3 regions of the Pseudoalteromonas translucida KMM 520 genome follow, and region 1 is predicted to be linked to each of the others. Evidence: predicted binding sites of a transcription regulator. Region 1 holds the regulator's gene; each other region holds the start of a gene.
What was found. Region 1 encodes sigma-54, which starts transcription at its own class of promoters, with help from an activator protein. Its sites were predicted from a motif close to GTTGGCACGNNNNTNGNNT; they were not measured.
Positions count from the first base shown of each region.

Region 2: the regulator sigma-54 is predicted to act here: its motif matches at 4,795-4,813, upstream of PTRA_RS01605 (LiaF domain-containing protein).
Region 3: the regulator sigma-54 is predicted to act here: its motif matches at 3,153-3,171, upstream of PTRA_RS02625 (BON domain-containing protein).

Region 1 covers NZ_CP011034.1:2,883,799-2,891,613, reverse strand. The annotation lists gene mgtE (magnesium transporter) at 1-434, opposite strand, end outside; gene PTRA_RS13390 (HPr family phosphocarrier protein) at 582-854, opposite strand; gene rapZ (RNase adapter RapZ) at 898-1,743, opposite strand; gene ptsN (PTS IIA-like nitrogen regulatory protein PtsN) at 1,765-2,217, opposite strand; gene hpf (ribosome hibernation promoting factor) at 2,222-2,509, opposite strand; gene PTRA_RS13370 (RNA polymerase factor sigma-54) at 2,536-4,029, opposite strand; gene lptB (LPS export ABC transporter ATP-binding protein) at 4,099-4,824, opposite strand; gene lptA (lipopolysaccharide transport periplasmic protein LptA) at 4,821-5,366, opposite strand; gene lptC (LPS export ABC transporter periplasmic protein LptC) at 5,356-5,910, opposite strand; gene kdsC (3-deoxy-manno-octulosonate-8-phosphatase KdsC) at 5,907-6,458, opposite strand; gene PTRA_RS13345 (KpsF/GutQ family sugar-phosphate isomerase) at 6,459-7,430, opposite strand; gene PTRA_RS13340 (calcium/sodium antiporter) at 7,440-7,815, opposite strand, start outside.
Region 2 covers NZ_CP011034.1:336,248-344,062, forward strand. The annotation lists gene PTRA_RS01590 (IS4 family transposase) at 1-978, opposite strand, end outside; gene PTRA_RS01595 (GGDEF domain-containing protein) at 1,166-2,947, shown strand; gene suhB (inositol-1-monophosphatase) at 3,019-3,822, opposite strand; gene PTRA_RS01605 (LiaF domain-containing protein) at 4,093-4,758, opposite strand; gene PTRA_RS01610 (BON domain-containing protein) at 5,073-5,636, shown strand; gene PTRA_RS18805 (YqaE/Pmp3 family membrane protein) at 5,710-5,868, shown strand; tRNA gene PTRA_RS01615 (tRNA-Ile) at 6,175-6,251, shown strand; gene PTRA_RS01620 (5-carboxymethyl-2-hydroxymuconate Delta-isomerase) at 6,602-6,931, opposite strand; gene PTRA_RS01625 (winged helix-turn-helix domain-containing protein) at 7,087-7,815, opposite strand, start outside.
Region 3 covers NZ_CP011034.1:561,512-569,326, reverse strand. The annotation lists gene fldB (flavodoxin FldB) at 1-414, shown strand, start outside; gene PTRA_RS02640 (DUF2147 domain-containing protein) at 478-924, opposite strand; gene PTRA_RS02635 (tRNA1(Val) (adenine(37)-N6)-methyltransferase) at 977-1,675, opposite strand; gene srmB (ATP-dependent RNA helicase SrmB) at 1,751-2,977, shown strand; gene PTRA_RS02625 (BON domain-containing protein) at 3,232-3,552, shown strand; gene PTRA_RS02620 (YgiQ family radical SAM protein) at 3,692-5,869, opposite strand; gene PTRA_RS02615 (SRPBCC family protein) at 6,171-6,731, shown strand; gene PTRA_RS02610 (TIGR03899 family protein) at 6,700-7,587, shown strand; gene PTRA_RS02605 (TIGR04219 family outer membrane beta-barrel protein) at 7,624-7,815, opposite strand, start outside.

The DNA.
Region 1 (7,815 bases):
GTGTTCATCAGCGCGCCAGCAGAGCGTTCTTGATAGGAGAGTGCTTGCGTAGCACGTTCTCTATCTTGAATGTCCATGGCGCTAACCACGTCTTTATAAACCGTGTCAGGCAGGCTTCGCAGTACTTCACCTAAGTCATCGTGGCCCATGTCTTCAGTGGCAGCAGCAATGTGCTTAGGTTCCATTTGGGCAATAATGCCTAAACGTACATCTTCAGAGAGTTCTTCAAGAACATCACCTTGTACATCTGGATCAACTAATTGCCAGAGCAGGCGACGAACTTTATGCGGTGATGATTCTAGTAAAAGTGCGGTATCACAAGGAGCTGTTTTTGCCAGCATACGCCTAACTTGAACAAACTGACCACTATTGAGTGACTTGGTCACTTGTTGTAATTGTTGTAGTGGGTAGTCTTGTTCGAAAGTTTCGGGCATTGGCGTCCTTAATTTATTTTTATAACGTTAGGGAAGAAGTTAATCATTAACTTCGTTCAGTTTATCTTACTTTTTTTAGCCAAACTAGCTTAAGGTATTACTAACCCCATATTTTAGCTCGTTTACTTGGTTTAAATAAAGTGTCTGCTATTCTTGTTCGTTAAAGCGCTGCGCTATTAATTGGCCAACGGCATGTAACGCATGCTCTGCATCGGGTCCTTCGCACACTACTTTTACTTCTTTACCTTGGCTGCTTTCAAGTAGCATTAAAGCCAGTACGCTATCGCCAGCGGCTTCTTTTTCATCCTGAAATAAGGTAATAGATGCGTCAAATTGTACCGCTAATTGTGCTAATACGGTAGCGGCTCTAGCATGCAGACCAAGTTTGTTTTTTATTAAAAACGTATTTTCTAAGCGCATAAGATACTCTACTTAAGCTGAACAGATGATTATTTAAATTGAATTATTTTTCTTGCTCGCGATGGCGAATTTTTACATTAGGGTGAGACATAGCAAAGCTTTCACCAATTGTTTGCGCTAAATAAACTGAGCGATGCTGACCACCGGTACAGCCAATAGCAATCGTTAAGTAACTACGATTATTACGCTCTAGGTGTGGTAACCACGTTTGTACAAATGTTTGAATTTGCCAAGTGAATTTTTGCACAATACTATGACTAGCTAAATAATCTTTAACGGGTTGATCTAGCCCAGTTAAAGGCTTTAGCTCAGGTTCCCAGTGTGGATTTGGTAAAAAACGCGCATCAAAAACATAATCAGCACCTTTGGGAATACCATGCTTAAAGCCAAACGACTCAAAGGTAATGATAAGCTGTTTGTCTTTTTTACCGAGTATGGTTTCACGCATAGATTCAGCAAGTTGATGCACACTTAAATCGGTTGTATCAATGACATGATCAGCCCGTGTTACGAGTACATCGAGTAATTCTTTTTCTTTTTGTATTGCTAAATCTAGCGGTAGCGAATCAATCGAGAGCGGGTGCAAACGACGCGTTTCTGAATAACGGCGGATTAATGTTTGATCGTCGCTATCTAAATAAAATAACGTTGGTTTAGCAAAGTCGGGCAAGTACTCAAGAATATCGTTAAACTGCTGCTGATCTTTAGGCAGGTTACGCACGTCTATACTAACGGCTATTTTATCGTAGTTATCAGAGACACTGCGCACTAATGAAGGCAGTAAATTTACCGGAATATTATCTACACAATAGTAACCTAAATCTTCAACAACACGTAAAGCAACCGATTTACCAGAACCCGATCGGCCACTTATAATAATTAATTCCATTTACCACCCCTTTATTAGTAACTAGGATTGATCCAAAATAACTTGGTATAACGCTTCATCAGACTTTGCCGCACGCAATTGCTTACAAAACTCTTTATCGTTTAGTTTATCAGCTATTGTGGCTAGTGTTTTCAAGTGCTGCTGGTTATCGCCATCGGGCACTATAAGTGCAACAAAAATATCAACTGGACGATTATCAATTGCATCAAAATTAATAGCGGTTTCGCTTATTAAAATTAAGGCAAGAGGTTCCTGCGCCCCGCTCATACGGCCATGTGGAATTGCTATTCCTCGGCCAATACCGGTACTGCCTAGCTTTTCTCTTGCTAATAAAGCAGTGAGAATATCTTGCTGGGGTAAATACGGCATTTTTTTATGCGCGAGTTCACTGATGAATTCTAAAATTCTTTTTTTACTATTAAAAAGGACCACAGCTTTGCTGCAGTCCTGGCATATAAGTGAGCTTAATTTCATAGTGTTAGTGTCGAGCAAACTTCTCTTTGTGTTTAATTACTTGACGATCGAGTTTGTCAATCAACGAGTCAATGGCAGCGTACATATCTTGGTGTTCGGTCGATGCAAATAGCTCAGCGCCACTTACAAAAATTGTTGCTTCAGCTTTTTGACTTAATTTTTCTACATCGAGAATAACATGCACATTAGTTATGTGATCTGAGTGTCTTTGCAGCTTTGCAAATTTATTATTTACATAGTCTCTTAATGAGTCTGTAATGTCTACATGACGACCAGTTAAGTTTAGTTGCATCAGCATTTTCCTCTTTGTTGTACGTCTTAAATCAAGCTTTTACGTTGATTCGACGGGGGAATAGCCAGAGATTCGCGATATTTTGCAATTGTCCGTCTAGCTACTTTAATTCCTTGCTCAGCCAATATATCTGCAATCTTGCTATCACTCAATGGTTTGGCTAAGTTTTCTGCAGCGATCAACTTTTTAATCAAGGCACGTATGGCAGTTGATGAACATTCGCCACCATTTTCGGTGCTTACATGGCTTGAAAAAAAGTACTTAAGCTCAAAAATGCCACGTGGAGTGTGCATATACTTTTGCGTAGTGACCCGTGAAATAGTCGACTCGTGCATTTCAACTATTTCGGCAACATCGTTTAAAACCATAGGTTTCATGGCTTCTGGGCCATGTTCAAAAAATGCTTGTTGTTGCTTAACAATACAATTAGTTACTTTTAGGAGTGTTTCATTTCTACTTTCTAGGCTTTTAATAAACCATTTAGCTTCTTGTAAGTGCGAGCGAATAAATTGGCTGTCACCACTGGATTTTACCGTACGAGACATAGCCGCATATTGGCTGTTAACACGTATTTTTGGCATGCTATCTGGGTTTAGCTCTACCACCCAGCGGCCTTTTATTTTTTTTACCGACACGTCAGGTATAACGTATTCAGATTCTTCTCTGACAATGGTATCCGCAGGCTTAGGATTAAGCGTATGAATAAGTGTCATTATTTCTTTAAGCTCTTCTTCTTTGAGCTTAGTTTTTTTCATTAACGTACGATAGTCGCGAGCAGCGAGTAAATCGATATGATCAGTTAACACCATTTTTGTTTCGTTAATATAAGGGGTGTCTTTATCAAATTGATTTAATTGAATACATAAGCATTCTTGCAAGCTGCGAGCTGCAATACCAACAGGATCAAATAATTGAATGCGCTTTAGCACGGCTTCTATTTCATCTAGCTCTACTTCGTGTTCGTCATCACTTTCTTGGTTAAAGCTTGCTAAAAGATCTTCGCAACTGAGGGTTAAAATACCAGAGTCATCTACGGCTTCAACAATAGCTATAGCAATAGCTTCATCGGTAGGACTAAAAGGAGTGAGCTGTAATTGCCACATTAAGTATTCATGCAGGGTTTCGGTTGATGCACCTTGATAAATAGATTCATCTTCAGGCATTGGCCCTGATGAAGAGGCAGGCGCTGCGCTCATATATTCATCCCATGATACATCCATGGCCATATCGTCGCTTATGGTGTCTTTGTTTAGTGCTTCACCGCTATCTTGCTCATACTCGCTTGGGGTGTCATCGGCAGAGGCGCTAACAGTAATGTCATCTGCTTTTTGCTCGTTTTTACCAGCTGATTCTTCCGTGTAATCTTGCTCATCAACTTCAAGTAATGGGTTGCTATCAAGTGCTTCTTGTATTTCTTGCTGGAGATCCAAGGTACTAAGCTGCAATAAGCGAATAGCCTGTTGCAGTTGCGGAGTCATTGTAAGTTGCTGGCCCATGCGCAGCTGTAATGATTGCCTCATTTATCTCTAACAATCCTTATAAATTGATATGATTAATCTTAGCAGATGCTTATAGTAATAACATAAATATTACAGTTTGAACTGCTCGCCTAAATAAACATCACGTACTGTTTTATCATTTAATACAAATTCAGGAGTACCAGATGCAATTAGCTCCCCATGAGAAACAATGTAGGCTTTTTCACAAACATCAAGGGTTTCCCTTACATTGTGGTCGGTAATTAGCACGCCAATACCACGGTTTTTAAGATGTTCTATAATTTTTTTAATATCGAGTACTGAAATAGGATCCACGCCAGCAAAGGGCTCATCAAGTAATATAAATTTAGGATCTGCAGCTAAAGCACGTGCTATTTCTACGCGGCGACGTTCACCACCAGATAGCGCCATGCCTAAGCTGTCGCGAATATGTTGCAGGCTAAATTCGTCCAGCAAGCTATTTAGGGTTTCTTCTCTGGCTTGTTTGTTTAGTTGCTTACGCGTTTCTAAAATAGCCATTAAATTTTGATACACAGTGAGCTTTCTAAAAATAGAAGATTCTTGTGGTAAATAACCAATACCTAAACGAGCACGGCTGTGCATAGGAAGTAGGGTAATATCGTTATCATCAATTGATATTTTACCTTTGTCGCTAGGAACTAAGCCTACAATCATATAAAAGGTCGTGGTTTTACCTGCGCCATTGGGCCCAAGTAAGCCAACAATGCTCCCTGCTTTTACTTCAAGGCCTACATTTTTAACAACTTCACGGCCTTTATAGCTTTTTGCTAATAGCTCTGCTTTTAATGTACTCATGGCTGACCTTTATTGAGTTTTTGTTCTTTTTTTGCGTCTATAGGCACTAAAATAGTGTGTACCCGATCAGTTGAGTTTTCATCTTTTTCAGCACTTATAAGCTGTTGTTCTATATCGTAGGTGATACTTTTAGCCGTGATTTTTTGCCCAGCTTGAGAAATGTTTGCATCTCCTACTAGGGTTAAAAAACGTTTCGCTACATCGTAACGTACTTCGTTAGCGCTGGCGCTCATGACAGTGCCATCTGCTTGCTTTTCTTCAAAATATGCAGGGCTGCCCGTGGCAATTAATAGTTGTTTATTATCGCCAAGCTCGTCGCGCTTATGTACTTCTAAACGATCGGCGGTGATACGACGATTACCGTGGATAATCTCGACGTTTTTTTCAAAAATACCAACATTTTCTTTTAGTTGACCTTCTTGTCGGTCAGCACTAATAGAAATTTGATTAGCTAGTGGGGAAGTACTTTGCTCTGCCGCATTACTATTAAATACAAGTATAAGCGATGGAATAATAAGTATTTTTGCAAGGTTATTGGTCATAATATAGTGTTCGCGTATGGTTAATTAGTTTTATCACCTCGGTTGTTAAATTGGCTTCAAGGCCTTTACCGGTGATCTTTAAATTCGGTCCAGTTATAATAACGGGTTGTTCGCTGCGCATAGTGAGTAGCTTTATATCTACTTGAATATTGTCGGCGGTGATTTTGTCTATCATTGCGCCATCAATTAAGTTTTGGGCAGTTACATTACCCTCTAAAATTAATTGTCTTTCATCGTAAAGTGTTGCTTCATCAGCATTTATACGCCAAGTTTGCCTGTCGTCGTACAATATAAAAGTAGGCTTTTCGAATAAGGTAAATCCTAGCTGCTCGTAAAGCTCCATTTTAACCGCAGTTACTTTATGGCTAATTTTACCGTTTTCGTCAAAAGCTGTTTGTTTTAGCTCAATGGCGGTGTAATCGGGTTTAGCTATTACTTCGGAGTCGGCTTTAACAACCGTATTTACCTGAGTAAAATAAGGGTACCAAAGCCAAACCATACAGCTGATGAATAAAACGCTTAAGACTATGCGCGCTATATTCATGAACTAGTGCCTTGGCTGGTTAATGGTTTATTGTTTTCAAGCATAAGTAAGTCGGTTAGCTCTCTTACTGCACCAAAACCACCCGGCATTTGCGTAGTATAATGTGCTAAGCGTTTAATTAGTGGATGCGCGTCGTTTACTGCTACTGCAAAGCCAACTAACTCCATAACAGGCATATCTGGGCCGTCATCACCAATATAAGCAATTTGCTCATCGCTTAAATTAAGTTTGTTTTTAAGTTCTTGGTAGGCAATAAGCTTGTTTTCTTGACCTTGATAAATATGCTGTACGGTTAAGCTGGTCATGCGTTGTTGTACTATTTGCGAGTGCCTGCCGGTAATAACCGCTACTTCAAAGCCGCTGTTAATAAGTGCTTTAATACCAAAGCCATCTTTTGTATTAAATGCTTTTAGCTCTTCACCTTGGTTGCCAAGGTAAATTCGGCCATCAGAAAATACGCCATCAATATCGCATATAAGTAGCTTTACTTTTTTTGCGCGCGCTTTAGCGTCATCACTTAGCGCTTGATAGAGTTCTTCAAATTGCATTTATAATACTCCTGCTTTAAGTAGGTCTTGCATATTGAGTGCCCCAATAGGCTGATTATGCTCATTAATAATAATTAAGCCATTAATACGTTTATGTTCCATAATATTAAGCGCTTGCGCAGCAAGCATATCTTGGGTTGCCGTGGTACACGATTTAGTCATCACTGCATCTATTAGCGTGGTATGAATATCAACGCGTTGCTCTAAAATACGACGTAAATCACCATCGGTAAATAACCCGGCGAGTTGCTGATTATCGTCAACTATGGCGGTCATACCTAAGCCTTTAGCTGTCATTTCAATCAGCGCATCTTTAATGGTTTGCGAAGTAGTTATAATAGGCGTATTTACACCGCTGTGCATAACATCTTTTAAGGTGAGCAGTAATCGCTTCCCTAAACTGCCACCGGGGTGCGATAGTGCAAAGTCATCGGCAGTAAATCCGCGCGCTTCTAACAGTGCTACCGCCATTGCATCGCCCATTGCGAGTGTGGCAGTGGTACTTGCTGTTGGTGCTAAGCCTAATGAGCAGGCTTCTTTTTCTACTTTAATGCATACATGCACGTTAGCAAGTGTTGCCATAGTTGATTGCGTATTTCCTGTCATGGAAATAATTTTTGCACCAAGGCGTTTTAACACGGGAATAATATTAAGTACTTCACTGGTTTCGCCAGAGTTAGAAATAAGCATAACGACATCGTTTTTAGTGATCATGCCTAAATCACCGTGACTGGCTTCGCCAGGGTGCACAAAAAAAGCAGGGCTGCCAGTACTTGCTAAAGTTGCCGCAATTTTATGGCCAATATGCCCCGACTTACCCATACCAATAATTATAATACGGCCGCTGCAGTCATACATAAGCTGACATGCCTGATGAAAATTATCATCTACATATTGTTTTATATCAAAAAGTGCTTGGCGCTCGATATCAAGAACGCGTAGTCCTTGCTCGATAAAACTTAGCTTGGTCATAGACAACTCTTACCCTATTTGACTAAAAATGTAACCTTGGTAAATCAAAAATGCGCTTAGCAGTAAACCACCCTCAACTCTATTGATACGCTGTGCGCCTCTAAAGTTCAATGACATAACAATAAGTGCCAAGGTTGCTGCAATCATAATCAGTACATCACGATTAGCAATAGAAGGGTCGATTACCGATGGGTTGATAATACCGGCAAGTGGTAACACGGCTAAAATATTAAAAATATTTGAGCCCACAATATTACCCAGTGCTAGATCATCTTCATTTTTAAGCACACCTGCAACAGACGCTGCCAGTTCTGGTAAACTGGTGCCAATAGCAATAATAGTTAAGCCAATTACCAAGTCACTTAAGCCAAAGAATTTTGCAATA
Region 2 (7,815 bases), 840 kb from region 1:
GTGCAGCATCGTTTGTTTTATTTCTCGATATCCTATTTCTATTTCCCAGCGATGCATGTACAAATCAGCTATTTCTTTTGATGGGTAACGCATTACATCAAGCATTGATGTAAGAATCTGATACTGCTTATTATTATGCGTGTAGGTAAGCAGCCGAGCTTCTATAAACTCTGGCAAGTCAGTAAACTTTTTTCGCGCTTGTGGCGATGTTTTAAGACGCACTAACTGGTCATTTTTACTCATTTTCTTTATAGTATCAACCGTTAAGCCTTTTCTGACCGGTATCATCCAGTGTCTTTCAGTCCCTGCTTGATGCCAACGATGCAAAAGCCCTAATGAATAATAACCGCGATCAAATAAGGTTAATGAGTTATCCGGTGTGCCTTCAATGAGTTCTTCAGCGAGTGTCATCTCCCCTTGATGCTGCCCGTTAAAAGCACAATTAATGAGTTGATGACTCGTTAGCTCCATGTGGCATACCATCCGAATTTGCGGATAGGTATTTTCACCATACTGGGTTGAGCCACATCCAAATACGTCTTTATTCTCTGGCGTATCATGTGTACGAAAGACAACCCCATCAACAGCTAATAGATTTAAGCCACAAAATGTATCAAAGTGGGCATGATTATAATGCCGTGACGCCATCATCTTGAAGACCTGCTCGACAGCACCTTCACCTAAGCGTTGTCTCGCTTGAACCATGGCACTAGGGGCAACTAGTTTCCCTTTACCTGGTAAGGCGATGTCCATTTTAGAGGCTATATCCCAAACAGATTCATGACGAAATAAACTCATACCAATCACAGACCAAACGACAGCGTCGAGTGGTAAACGACGTTTACGAACGGTGGCGACCCCCGATTTTTCAAAAGCTTGGTTAAGTAATTCGGGATCTAATATGCCAGATAAGTTATCAAGCGCTGTAAATTCCTCGGCAGATGAGAAAGTGGTCGAAAGAGCTGTTTGAATATCCATAAAAAATCCGTAATTAGCGAAACTAATTACGGATTATTCACGATCATTTAGATCGGTCAACCGATCAATTAACCTTAACTGATCGGCATTAGCCCATCTGGGCGGTTTTTTATTGCCTGCAGATTGCCATAAAAATGTCATATTCGCTTGCTACTTTACCTTGAGCAAATCGTAATAGAGCTTAGCAATAATGAAGCAGCGTAAATTATTAAATGAAATTTTAGAAAATGGCACAATTACCACCTTGTTTCAGCCGCTTTTTGATATTAGCAGGCAGACCATTCTCGGTTATGAAGCACTCAGCAGAGGGCCTAAAAATAGCTGTTTAGAAATGCCTAATACACTGTTTCAGGCGGCTCATCAATATGGTCTGATTTCAGAGCTTGAGCTACTGTGCCGCTCTAAAGCTATTGAGAACTTTGTGCATTTGAAACTGCAGGGCAAACTATTTTTAAATGTTAGTCCTAAAACGTTACTCGACCCAAGTCATCCTAAAGGCGAAACACTGCATCTCATTAAGCAGTTTGGTTTAGCAGCTAACAGGGTGGTGATAGAGGTAACAGAGCAAGAAAGAGTCGAGGATGAGTTTTTACTACAAAAAACCATGGCACATTACCGCTCTTTAGGCTTCACTATTGCAATTGATGACTTAGGTGCGGGGTATTCTGGGTTAAAACAATGGTCGGAGTTATGCCCAGACTTTGTGAAAATCGATCGTTATTTTATCGATCATTGCGATAAAAGTGTGGTTAAAAAAGAGTTTTTAAAGTTAATAACAGCTCTGGCAAAAGTAACCAATACGACAGTGATTGCAGAGGGAATTGAACGAGCAGAAGAGTTAACTGTGTTAGAAGGAATGGGTATCAACTATGTGCAAGGGTTTTTACTTGAACGACCAAGTAATAAACCAAGTTATGTGCTTTCAGCAAGGCAAGTTCAAGCACTGAGCTTTGCCGCAAATACAAACCAGTTAAATAACTCTATGGCTATTGGTTGGCTTGCAGTAGCGCAGCAAACAATTGATAGCGAAACCAGTTGTAAAGACGCCCATGCGCTATTTGAACGAGATAAATTAATTGCCAGCCTAGTGGTAATTAATTCGCAGTGTCAGCCAATTGGCTTGCTCCACAAAGAGCAACTTAGTGAAGTGTTTGCAGCGGCCTATGGCCATGCTTTGTATGACAAGCGTGCGGCCACTGTAGTAATGGACAGGCAACCGCTAGTGGTAGATGAAAACCAGCTGCTAGATAACGTTAGTCAGCAAATTACCGAATGCGACTTTGATATTCGCCGCCATATAGTGATCACCCGAGGGCAGCAGTATTTAGGCATTGTGCCAGTACGCGACATATTAAAACATATAACAGATGAAAAAATTCGTCATGCGCAGCACGCTAACCCATTAACTATGTTACCCGGTAATCTAGCTCTTAACGATGCCATAGAGCGGCGTTTAGCTGCACAGAAGGCGTTTTCATTAGCGTATTTAGATTTGAACCATTTTAAACAGTTTAATGATTTATTTGGTTATGCTAGCGGTGATAGTGTCATTAAACTATTAGCAAATATTACAATGCAGGCGTGTAGTAATACAAACAGTTTTGTTGGCCATATTGGCGGCGATGACTTTATGGTGCTATTTGATGATAATAATGCTGCCACAGTGTGCGAGCATATTATTCGCCAATTTGAAATAGAGTCACAGGTGTTTTTTAGTTCCGAACATATTAAAAATAAGGGGTACTGGAGTGAAAATAGAGAAGGGCAGCCACAATTTGTGCCATTAGTAACACTGGCAATAGGCTTGGTTACTCCCGATTTACACCATTATAAGAATAGCCATCAGGTTGCAGCATTGGCCAGTAATGCTAAAAAATCAGCAAAGCGCTTTGCTCATAGCCATTTGTTTTTATGTCAGCGTAGTAAGCCAAGTAGTGTGGTTGCTAGGTTAGAACAACAAGCAGTTTAATCGTTATAAATAATTTTTTGCAGACAACAAAAAAGGAGCCTAAGCTCCTTTTTTAAACCATGCAATTTTTATTAACGAAGTAATGACTCAGTTAATACAGGGCGAATTTCGCGAATTATTGCTTGGGTTAGCTTAGGTGCGCCACAAATAATGTTACCACTATTGTTATAGTTTACGCCGCCAGCAAAATCTACAACCATGCCGCCAGCTTCTTTTACTAATAACTCGCCTGCAGCAGTATCCCAAGGTTTTAAACCAATTTCGAAAAAGCCATCAACGCGTCCAGCAGCCACATAAGCCATGTCTAGCGCAGCAGAGCCCGCACGACGGATATCAGCAGTATGTACGAATAAAGCTTTAAACGCTTCTGTGTATGCATCTAGGTGTTGTTTTTGCTTGAAAGGAAAGCCAGTAGCTAAGATTGAACCGCCTAAATCAACTGTTTTAGAAACGCGTAAACGTTTGCTATTAAGTTGTGCGCCTTGACCACGAGAGGCAGTGAAAAGCTCACCACGAATTGGATCATAAATAACGGCCTGGTCTAAACGACCTTTTACTTTAAGTGCGATAGAAACCGCAAAATGAGGAATACCCTTGATGAAGTTCGTTGTGCCATCAAGCGGGTCAACAATCCATTGGTAATCTGCATCCTTACCTTTATGCTCGCCTAATTCTTCACCAACAATGCAGTGATCAGGGTAAGAGCGTAAAATGGTATCGCGAATTATAGCTTCTGCTTCTTTATCAATGTTAGTCACTAAATCGTTAGTGCCTTTTTGTTGAACTTCAACTTTTGATAAATCTTCACTTGCACGAAGTATAATTTTGCCTGCGTTACGCGCAGCGCGAACCGCAATGTTTAACATTGGATGCATGGTATTACCTTTGGGTTGTAAAAGAACGTTTATATATTTTAGCTGGCGTATTTTAGCGACTTTTACCATAAAGTAAACAATAAAGCCTAAATACTTTTGTTTGTTTTTTGTACTTGCTTGATGTGCAGGGCATTTTATACAAATTCAGCATTGATGAATCTGCAAAGCGTTTTTTAATGTGTTCTAGTGCTTTAAAAATGTAGCATGTTTTTTACTCTTTAACCTGGGCCCAAGTTATAAAGCTATGAACATGCTTTTATAGGTAGTTCATCACATTGGAGTACCACTTTTACCACAAAGTTGGGTTTTTAATTGATTTGCAAAGCTAATAAACTTTTCTTTAATGGTGCGCTTAATCTTTATTTCTACTGAGCCCATAATAGCCTTTCCTTCAATATGGATGGTCGGCCCTTGATGCTTGTTAAGTGCCACTGTTTTATTTTCAACACTACTAATAATGCTAAACATTTTTGATACTACATTGACGTGTTCTGGTACGTATATTTCATCACTGCCAAAAATACAGTTAACATGAATCGTCACCTCTTGGTGGGTAAAAATAGCATCAGTAAAATCAAGTACTACCGAGCCCATAAAGTTAGTCAGGTAAATATTTTTAGGCACAACCCATTGGCCACTTCTTTCATTGGAGCCTAAAATACTGCGTAATGTAAAGTCACTCTGGCTAGATTGTTGAGCGCTATAATTGGGTGAAAATTGCGAATGCTTTTGGGCATTATATTGCTGATCAGTATTAAGGGTTAAATCCTCAACTAAGCTAACAAGGGTTTCATTATTACTTGTAGCCATTGCCTCATCTAAACGTCTTTCAAATGCTTCTACAGAAATAACTCCATGGCTGTAATTATAAATTAGTTGATCAATCACTTCTTCGCGCACTTGCTCTTGCGGGCGGTCTGTTATTTTTACGCTCATTAGGGTATTCCTTTTATTTTACTATTGTCACTATATAAGCAAAGCATATACCAAAAATATTATTGTTATTAATCAGTTTGTTATGTTTTTAGCCTATTTGTGATTTTGTTATATTAACGATCCATTAACCAAAATGGTAATTATCTAGTTATTTTCACTACTGAGAACTTTTTACCGATAAGTCGGTAAAAAAGTGGTGTGTACAAAGTGAAGTTATTTTATATTTAACCTTAAGCTTATGATTTTGCTTGTTTATTAAAGTTGGCCTAAAGCTGGCATTAGTTAAAGTGTCTTTAATCAAAAGGAGAAAGATTATGAAAACATTTAACAAATCTATCATTGCGGCGTTAGTTTTAGGTACTACGGCTATGGGTGCTCAAGCGAGCAGCTGGGAAAATGAAAGTAAAGATGCTTGGATTGATGGTAAGGCTGAAACAGTGCTTCTTATGAACACTAACCTCAATAACTTTGACATCAACACTGATGTAAAAAATGGCAAAGTTATACTAACAGGTAAAGTTAATAGCGAACTCGACAAAGAGTTAGCAGAAGAGCTTGTACTGAGTTTAGATGGCGTAACCGATGTTGATAACCAGCTTACTGTTGTGAAAAACATGAACAGTAAAAGCCATGACAACATGAAAGATGATGATGGTAGCGGCTTAACCGACGCTAAAATTACCACAGTCATCACAACGCGTTATTTATTTAACTCAGAAGTCGGTGGTACAAACATTGATGTAGATACTGACAACGGTATAGTTACTCTTACCGGTACAGTGAACTCAGATGCTGAAAAACAGCTTGCAGTAAAAATTGCTAAAAATGCTGAAGATGTTCGCGACGTAGTAGATAAACTAACGATAGTTGCAAAGTAACATAGTATTTATAAAACCCAGCTCTGCTGGGTTTTTTCTTATAATTTTTTGTTTGTAAATAAGGAGAGTATTTATGGATATTATACGTATTATTTTTTCAATCTTACTGCCACCACTGGGAGTATTTTTACAGGTGGGTTTAGGCTTACATTTTTGGATAAATATTTTACTTACGTTGTTTGGTTACTTCCCTGGAGTAATACATGCAATCTACATTATCGCAAAAAAATAATTCATTTCTGTTTGTCGCGTAATATAGGCTGTAAGTTGCTTGTTTAAAGCTCAATTTTTAAATTACGCGATATACAGCCTTCCATTTCATTTTTACTTAGCTGCCAGTATTAACCCTAAATTCTGCAAATTTTAATATTACACCCATAAAAAGATTACTATTTAAGCAGTTAGACCATTGATTGTTAAAATAAAGACTTTTGCTAGTGACAAGCCCCTAAAAACTTTTTATACTGCACCCCGCTTTAGTCGCTATGTGGCTAAACGCTTCTTAAAAAATTAACTGTTTACAGTTATACAAAAAGTTGGCCCCTTAGCTCAGTTGGTTAGAGCACACGACTCATAATCGTTAGGTCCCCAGTTCGAGTCTGGGAGGGGCCACCAATTTTAAATATACCCACTAAAAATCATTCCAATCATTAACTAATGAATAGCTCTATGTTGTGTTAATTACACTTTAAGTATATTTGTGGCTGTCTCATTATAAAATAATAAATAGAATTGTTTTACGACAATAAAAAATCCCTAATTAGGGATTTTTTACAGAGTACTTATTAACGCTTTTAAGCTAATACCTATATTATTAATAACATGATCATTCTGGCTTATTAAATAGCTAATTAATCCCGTTAGAAATAACCTGTAGGTCACTATATAAAATGACCTTGGTTAGTGATTAAGCTATTTTTTGCTGCTAGAACTGTTCACTAATTTAATGAAACGGCTAAAATAAATTAATTTTTGCGGTAGATCTCATGTTCAATATCGTAAATATTAACGCTTAAGCTGTCTGATGCTCTGCAATAGGTTTTTAAACACTCAAGTAGTTGCTCACTTAACATTTGTTTTTGCTCAATAGAACGCCCTGCCAAAATGTGTACCGCGATATGTATAAACCCCGACCTGCCTGCGCCCAGTAGATATTGCTGATAGGAAATAGCGCGTGTTTTTATGGTTTCTAAATCAAATAGATTACTTTGGAAAGCGGCGTTGTGAATTTTTTCTACAAGTACTTGTGGTAATACAGGGAGGTCTTCTGAGTGTTCAATAATAATGTGCGGCATTTAGGCGTTCCTATTATGAGTTACTACATGTGTGAACCTTATTATACCAAATACCAAGTTACTCGCTAACCCCTGGGCGAGTGAATTTTATAGCTAAAAAAAATTAAATCATGACACTGTAGCAATCAGGTAATCGTAATGAACAATTATGTTGCTCAGGGTAAATACTTTGCATCTATTCGCTTAATATCTATTTGCGGAGATTTATAAGAGGTATAAATTAACCAACCAGCGGTAGCAATATAAGTTAAGCCAGATGTTCTGCTAAATGAACGCTCAGGTAGGCGTATTATGTCGTGATGACTCGCTGAGGCAAAGTCATAGTAACTTAAGCGATAGTCGCCCTGCGCTACATTAAAGTAATACACGCGTGACAGTGCTTGTGTTTCGCCTTCTTGGTAGTACCAGGATGTATGGTTAGATAAATTAATAGACGCAACGAGGAGTTGCGCATTTTCGCTACCAGGGGGCTTGATCCAGAGTTGCTTGGCGTCGGGGTTGGCAAATATAAGCGCACCTTGCTTATCTTCATAGGCATATAAGGTGGATTGTTTAATCACTTGTCCTAGGTTGTTTCCTTTTAAATCAAAACGAAATACATGCTCACCATCTGATACTAATACGTTGGTGCTATCATGCGACCAACTGGGTTTACCATGGCTACTAAAATTGGTTGTTAATGCGGTACTGGTTTGCGAGTTAAAATCATAAACGTAAAAGGCATGCTCGCCTCTTTTTGCTACTACAAACGCAATGTAGCGTCCGCTTGGAGACCAAATAGGGCTGTAAATATTCGTTTTTAACTGAGTTAATTGCTTGCGAGCGGTACCATCTTTATTTGCTACCCAAAGCTCTTTAGATCCAGATTCATTCGATATAAATGC
Region 3 (7,815 bases), 1.1 Mb from region 1:
GACGAACCACTAAAAAATGCAGAGCAATACGACTTCATTATTTTTGGCATTTCAACCTGGGATTTTGGTGAAATACAGGAAGACTGGGAATCAAAGTGGGACGACATAGCAGACGTAAACTTAAATGGTAAAACCATTGCGTTATTTGGCATGGGTGATCAACAAGGTTACGGCCAGTGGTTTCAAGATGCGCTTGGCATGCTACACGACGAAATAAGTCCGCAAATATTTACCCAGTTAGGTTTTTGGCAAAACGACAATAGTTACGAGTTTGAAGCATCTAAAGCACTCACCGAAGACGGTACACACTTTGTTGGTTTAGCCCTTGATGAAGACAGCCAGTACGAGCTAAGCGACGAGCGTATTGCCACTTGGGTGGAACAGGTAATGACCGAGTACAGCGAAACCCTGTAATACTGTTTATTATTGTTATACTTGTAAAGCGCAGCCACACTGCGCTTTAATTTTATTAGCTAACTACTCTACTCTTAGCCAATATTGGTTACGATAAAAAAAGCCAATATAACCACGCACTTCTAATTTTTCACCAGCATCTTGAGTCGTTAAACGTACTGTGTAGCTTTTACCGTTATTTGGGTCGAGTATTTGACCATCTTCCCAACTGCCATCACCGCTATTAATCACATTATCAATAATGGTCATGCCTAATATGGGCTGATCTTTTTTATCGCCCGAGCACTGCGAGCACACTGCATCTTGCTTATCTTTATTTAATAAGGTTTCAATGGTGCCGCTTAAAACCCCGTTATTTTCAACAATACGGACATACGACTTAGCTTCATTAGTGTCTTCATCAATGGTTTTCCAAAGCCCAACAGGCGTCATACTGGCAAGTACGCTCTGCGTTGTAAAAAATGTAGCGGCTAAGGCGCTTAACAATACTGATTTAGTTCGTTTTTTCATTATGAGTTACCTTTATACATATAAACTCATCATACCAGCACTTTTTACAACTTTACATCTTCAAATAAAATGCTTTGCACAGCGTAATATAATCTTCGCTATAGTTGTTTTCATTATCTTTTATACACAAAGCTGATTCCACAATGCTCTGGTTTATATAGCTAAAGGTCATTAGGCTTCGGCTAATCGCTTTATTTGGCGTCGCCTTTACTTGGCAATGAGTATTTAAAAAAAGCCCGTTTTGAATAGCAAGCTCAATAAACACCGCAGCCTCTGTAGTGGGTAAAATTAAGCTAAAGGTTGAGCCTGCATGACTGAGCTTTTTAAAAGCACTAATTAGCTCAGCAAAACTTAAACCATCTGTATGGCGCGCAATATTACGCGCCTCATTATTACCTTTTAAACTGTGATTAAAATACGGCGGATTGGCTATCACTACATCAAACGGCTGCGCGCTGTTAAAAGTTTGAATGCTTTGCTGGTGCACCTCTATATTTGGCCACGGGCTAGCGGCAATATTTTGCAACGCTTGTTGGTAAGCATTTTTATCAACTTCTACCGCCGTTATAGTTAACTGGGGGCTGCGCTGTTTGCACATAAGCGCCAGCAATCCCGTGCCTGTACCTATATCGAGCAAGCTGTTGGCATTACTTAAATTAGCCCATGCGCCAAGCAAAATACCATCGGTTGATACCTTCATTGCACACTGTTCGTGCGCAACTTTAAATTGTTTAAATGCAAAACCAGACATTTTTTCACCTTTTCATTCACCAAGCAGGCGTAACCGAGTATAATTAGTGCCATTGTCCTTTATTTTTGACACTCTATGCAATTTTCTGAATTTGATCTTGATAACAAGCTACTCGACGCCATTAATAAAATGGGTTACGAAACGCCAACCAGCATTCAACAACAAGCTATTCCTGAAGCACTTCAGGGGCGTGATATTTTAGCATCTGCGCCTACAGGTACAGGTAAAACAGCCGCCTTTTTAATTCCGGCTATTCAATACTTATTGGATTTTCCGCGTCGTGACCCTGGTTTTGCGCGCGTATTAGTAATGACGCCAACTCGTGAGCTAGCTTATCAAATTCATGAACAATGCGAACTACTTGCTAAACGTACTAACCTTAAAATTGGGGTAGTAACTGGCGGTATTAACTATGGTACGCATAAAGAAATTTTTGAAAAAAATAATGACATTTTAATCGCCACCCCAGGGCGTTTAATGGAGTATTTAGAAACCGAAAACTTTCATGCTGAACACGTAGAAATGCTTATTATTGATGAAGCCGACCGCATGCTAGACATGGGCTTTAAAAAAGAAATGAGCCGTATTTGTGACGAAGCTAAAAATCGTCGTCAGTGCTTTTTATTCTCAGCAACCCTTGAAGGCGACAGTGTTGAAAGATTTGCTGAAACAACGCTAAACGATCCAGCATTGCTTGAAGCCGAATCGTCACGCAAAGAAAAGGCTAAAATTCACCAGTGGGTACATTTAGCCGACGACTATCATCATAAACTTGAGCTGTTAGTTAATACCCTTAATGGCCCAGACGTAACTAAAGCCATAGTGTTTGTTAAAACCCGTGAGCGCCTTGAAACACTAATTGGTGAACTAACAACTAACGACGTTAAAGCAGCCTGGTTACGCGGCGAAATGCCGCAAGACAAACGCATGAAAGCGATGGAAAACTTCCATAGCGGCAAAACCCGTATATTAGTTGCTACCGATGTAGCGGCGCGCGGTATCGACGTGGCTGATATTAGCCATGTAATAAACTTTGACCTACCACGCACAGCCGATATATACGTACACCGTATTGGCCGTACAGGCCGCGCTGGTAAAAAAGGCATCGCTCTTTCACTGGTTGAAGCGCACGATATTGGCATTCTTTATAAAATAGAGCGCTATATTGAGCAAAAGCTTAAACGCCGTGTTATTAAAGGCTTAGAGCCAAAGCATAAGGAAGCTAAGCCTCCGGCTAAAAAGCGTAAAGATCCGGTTAAAATGAAAGCGAAGAAAAAAGCTAAAGTTAAAAAGAAAAAGTAACTTAAGCGCATACTGTAATTAGTATTATATTAGCCGACAAAAATGTCGGCTTTTTAATGCCTGATCCCCCATAACTGCATGGTTTAGGGCTATGTAATCTCTACTTAGTTTTATGTAACAATTGCCCACCTGAATTCCCACTTAATAAAATAGCCTTTATTTTCAGTACATTAAATATGGAACGATAATTGTAACTATCATGGTAACTCTGCCTAATTTGGCTACCCGATTAATTGCAATGTAAGGATATGATTATGAGCCGTTTAAAATTAACTATCGCTTTAGTATCATTTTGTTGTTTGTTTTTATTAGCATGCGCTACAAAAGTGAGTGCTACAACAAATATGGTTGTCGTTAGCAGCCTGGCAACCCAACCTAACTTACAGCAATCGATTACCCACACTTTGCGTACCAACCCTAATTTAGCGCTAAGCGATATTCGCGTGCAAGTTAAAAATGGCGAAGTAGATTTATACGGTAAAGCGCAAACAGGTTTTGAGCGTGCGTTGGCACAAAAGTTTTTAGAAAATATGGATGGGGTAAAAATCATTCGTAACAAAATTGATATTATTTAAGTTTTACTTAAATAACTTACATAAAAAAATGCCGCTTATTGCAAAATAAGCGGCATTTTTTTCAGTGCTCATGTATTTAGTAATCAACCCAAGCTTAGTAATAAGCCAAACAGGATAACTACTTTTTAAGCTATGAGCTCTATTTAGCTCTTTGGCGATTACTCGCTACTTTTGGTTTTGTATTAGCCTTATGAAACTGGCTAAACCCAGTATGGCGCGTTAATGCTGGGCGCCCACCTCGACTACTTCCTTTTGCAGCTCTTTCATCACGCCCTTCTTCTGGCACTAAGCAATTTGGCGCTTTACCTATTAGGTTAGCTTTGCCCATTTTGCGCAGTGCTTCGCGGATCATTGGCCAGCCCGCTGGATCGTGATAGCGTAAAATTGCTTTATGTAAACGACGCTGGCGCGCACCTTTAGGCACAGGTACTACTTCGGTATTATTTTTAATATTACGCAGTGAGTTCATCTCGGTATGATAAATAGTGGTCGCATTTGCCATAGGAGATGGGTAAAAATTTTGTACCTGATCAAGCTTAAAGTCGTTCGACTTAAGCCACAAAGCCATGTTTACCATGTCTTCGTCTTTAGTACCCGGGTGCGCCGAAATAAAGTATGGAATTAAATACTGTTTTTTACCCGCTTCTTTTGAGTACTTATCAAATAACGCTTTAAACTGATCGTACGCTCCCATACCTGGCTTCATCATTTTTGATAATGGCCCATCTTCGGTATGCTCTGGCGCTATTTTTAAATATCCACCTACATGGTGAGTAACTAATTCTTTAACGTAACGTGGATCTTGCACGGCTAAATCGTAGCGTACACCCGAAGCGATTAATATTTTTTTAATGCCTTTAACTTCACGGGCTTTTTTATACAGTTCAATTGTTGGCGTATGATCGGTATCCATATGCTTACATATTTCAGGGTATACACACGATAAACGTCGACAGGTACTCTCTGCTTTTTTGCTAGTACAACCCAATTTATACATGTTGGCTGTTGGGCCACCTAAGTCAGAAATAACCCCGGTAAACCCGGGTACTTTATCTCTAATTTGCTCAATTTCTTCAATTATTGATTCTTGCGAACGGCTTTGAATAATCCGCCCTTCATGTTCAGTAATCGAACAGAAGGAGCAACCACCAAAACAGCCTCGCATAATATTCACTGACGTTTTAATCATGTCGTAAGCTGGTATTTTTGCATCCCCGTAGCTAGGATGAGGAATACGTTGATACGGCAAACCAAATACGGCGTCCATTTCATGTGTTTCTAATGGATATGCTGGCGGATTAACCCAAATAGAACGATCGCCGTGGCGCTGAAAAATAGCACGGGCACAACCTGGGTTGGTTTCTTGATGCACAATACGCGAAGCATGTGCATACAATGGCTTATTCACACTTACTTGCTCAAACGCAGGTAATTTAACGTAGGTTTTTTCCCATGGCTTAGGGCGCGCTGGCTGAATAGTAATAACCTTGGCGGCTTCGGCTTTTAAGTCTATACCTGCTTGTTTAAATTCTGATTTGCTACAGCCAACATCATCTGCGCCATACGGGTTTGGAATGGGATCAATTTTACCTATTTTATCAATAGCGGTAGAATCACTGCCACGCCAACCTGGTAGCGGCTCTTTACGAATAACCGCAGTCCCTCGTACATCTTGAATGGTATCGGTACTTTCGCCCGCTGCAATGCGATGAGCAACCTCAACCAGTGGGCGCTCCGCATTACCGTATATTAAAATATCGGCTTTAGCGTCAAACAAAATACTACGACGCACTTTTTCTTGCCAATAATCGTAATGAGCAACACGGCGTAAACTTGCTTCAATGCCACCTAAAATAAGTGGTACATCTTTATACGCTTCGCGGCAACGTTGTGAGTAAATGATTACCGCACGATCAGGGCGTTTACCACCAATGTTGTCTGGCGTATAGGCATCATCATGGCGCATGCGTTTTTCAGCAGTATAACGGTTAATCATCGAGTCCATGTTGCCAGCGGTTACACCAAAAAATAAATTGGGTTTACCCAGCGCCATAAAAGCTTCTTTAGAGTCCCATTCTGGTTGAGCAATAATACCCACTCTAAAACCTTGCGCCTCAAGTACACGGCCAATTACTGCCATCCCAAAACTAGGATGATCTACATAAGCATCGCCACTAATAATAATTATATCGCAGCTATCCCAGCCAAGTGCATCCATTTCTTCGCGTGTAGTAGGTAAAAATGGTGCTGTGCCATAACACTCAGCCCAATACTTTGGGTATGAGAATAATGCGCGCTTAGCTTTAAGTGTGCTCATAAAATTGACCGTTTAATAACAAAAGGCGCAAATTATACCCTATACCAATCTACCTTGATAGAGCACTACTTTGCTGTGCCGCGCGGTTTTAAAGTGAAGTTTCGTTATTTTTTAGCACTCATACACCTCAATTAACTATTACTTTTTATAGGTTGTGGCTAAGTATCTAGTTAAATTAAAAAATAGCTGCTATAAAATTAACCTCGAAAGTTAAGCACACCCGAGTTAATATGCTAAATTAATAATAAGTTATGAGTTTGTAACCTAATTTATCTGAGGGTTTTTTATTAAAATATTAAAAATGTTAGTGCAACTTTTATTAGTTTTACTCTTACTTTTTATCGTTATTGGCCTATTACTACCCCAGAGCTATAACGTCACAAAGAGTATTAACATTAATGCCAATACGCACATAGTAAAACCCTTAATCACTGACTTTTCGCAGTGGCATAAATGGTCGCCTTGGAAGAAGCTGGATCCCTCTGTGGAATTTTCCTTAGGTGAGCCAAGCACAGGGGTTGGTGCTCATCAATCATGGCAAAGTAAATGGGGCGCAGGTGAAATGACCACCACAGCGTTAAGTGCAAACAAAATGGTGTTGAATATTTTATTTGCTCAAGAACATATTATTGCCGCTAATGTAATATTTACGCAAAATGCAAAAACGGTCACGGTTACTTTTCAAATTACGGGGCAAGCTACGCTGCCTTTAGTTTCTGGGTATGTGGCTGTGCTTAGTGAGCACATTTTAAGTAACGCGGTATCACTGGGGCTCAATAATTTAAAAACAGTAGCGCAGCTAAGTGATGCACAAACAATAATGGAAAGTCATGGCAGTCAAAACCGCACAAGCAAGAATTAATCTCGCTAATACCATAGAGTCGTTACTGGGCTATCCTATTATTAAAGTAGGCAATAATGAGGCATCCCATAATAATGAACAAAGTTATGGCCCCCAAGGCAAAGTTAAACCGCTATATCGCATTAATAGCGACAATACCGTTTTAGCTAGAGCACAAAAAAGACAAGACTTACTGCTCATTAAGCAACAGCAAAATATAGAAACAATTTTAGCTATGGCAATGGATTTTTGTCCTGACGTAGCCAGTAGTAAACAACCCGATGCCGATTGGGTAGAACACTTTGTAGCGCTATGTGGTGATACCTCGAATCAATCTATGCAGTCACTTTGGGCAAAAATACTCACCGGTGAAACGCTTAACCCGGGTACTTTCTCAATAAAAAGTTTGCAAACACTTAAGCATATGACCCAGCGCGAAGCTGACTCTCTACAAAAGTGTGTATCCCTCTCTGGTTATAATGAAAAAGACGATAGCCACTTCATTTTACTGGGGTTTTATAAAAAACCATCACTATTTGATTTGCTACGTAAGGGCAATAAAGTATCTTTAAATCTAGGAAAAACAGGGATTAGCTTCCCTGATATATTAACTTTAATGGATTTAAATTTACTATATCGAAAAGAGATAGAGTCTGCGGTACTAAAAACGGGGCAAGAACTTACGTTATCGTTTTTATCACAAAAAGTAACGTTAAAAGCAAAAAATAGCGATTTAGTATTGAGTTATTATAAGTTTACGCAAACAGGTGATGAGCTATCTAAACTCATTAACTACCCGGTAAATAAGGTGTATAAGCAGTTACTTAATAGTGCACTTGAGAGTGAATTTGAACTAGCGTGGCATACTACTAAGTAGCAAAGCCACGCTATATACTATTAATTAGCAGTGTAATTAAAAGTGTACTTGAATGCCCGCAAATGGACCCGATGCATCAATATTAGTGTTAATATCATCAACATCGTCTAGCTCTAATGTCATTGAGCGGTAACCTGCTTTAACAGCAACATCTATTGCTAGATTATCAATAAATTCCCACGCAATGCCCATTTGGTAATCTTGAACTTTGCTATCGTCAATTGCTAC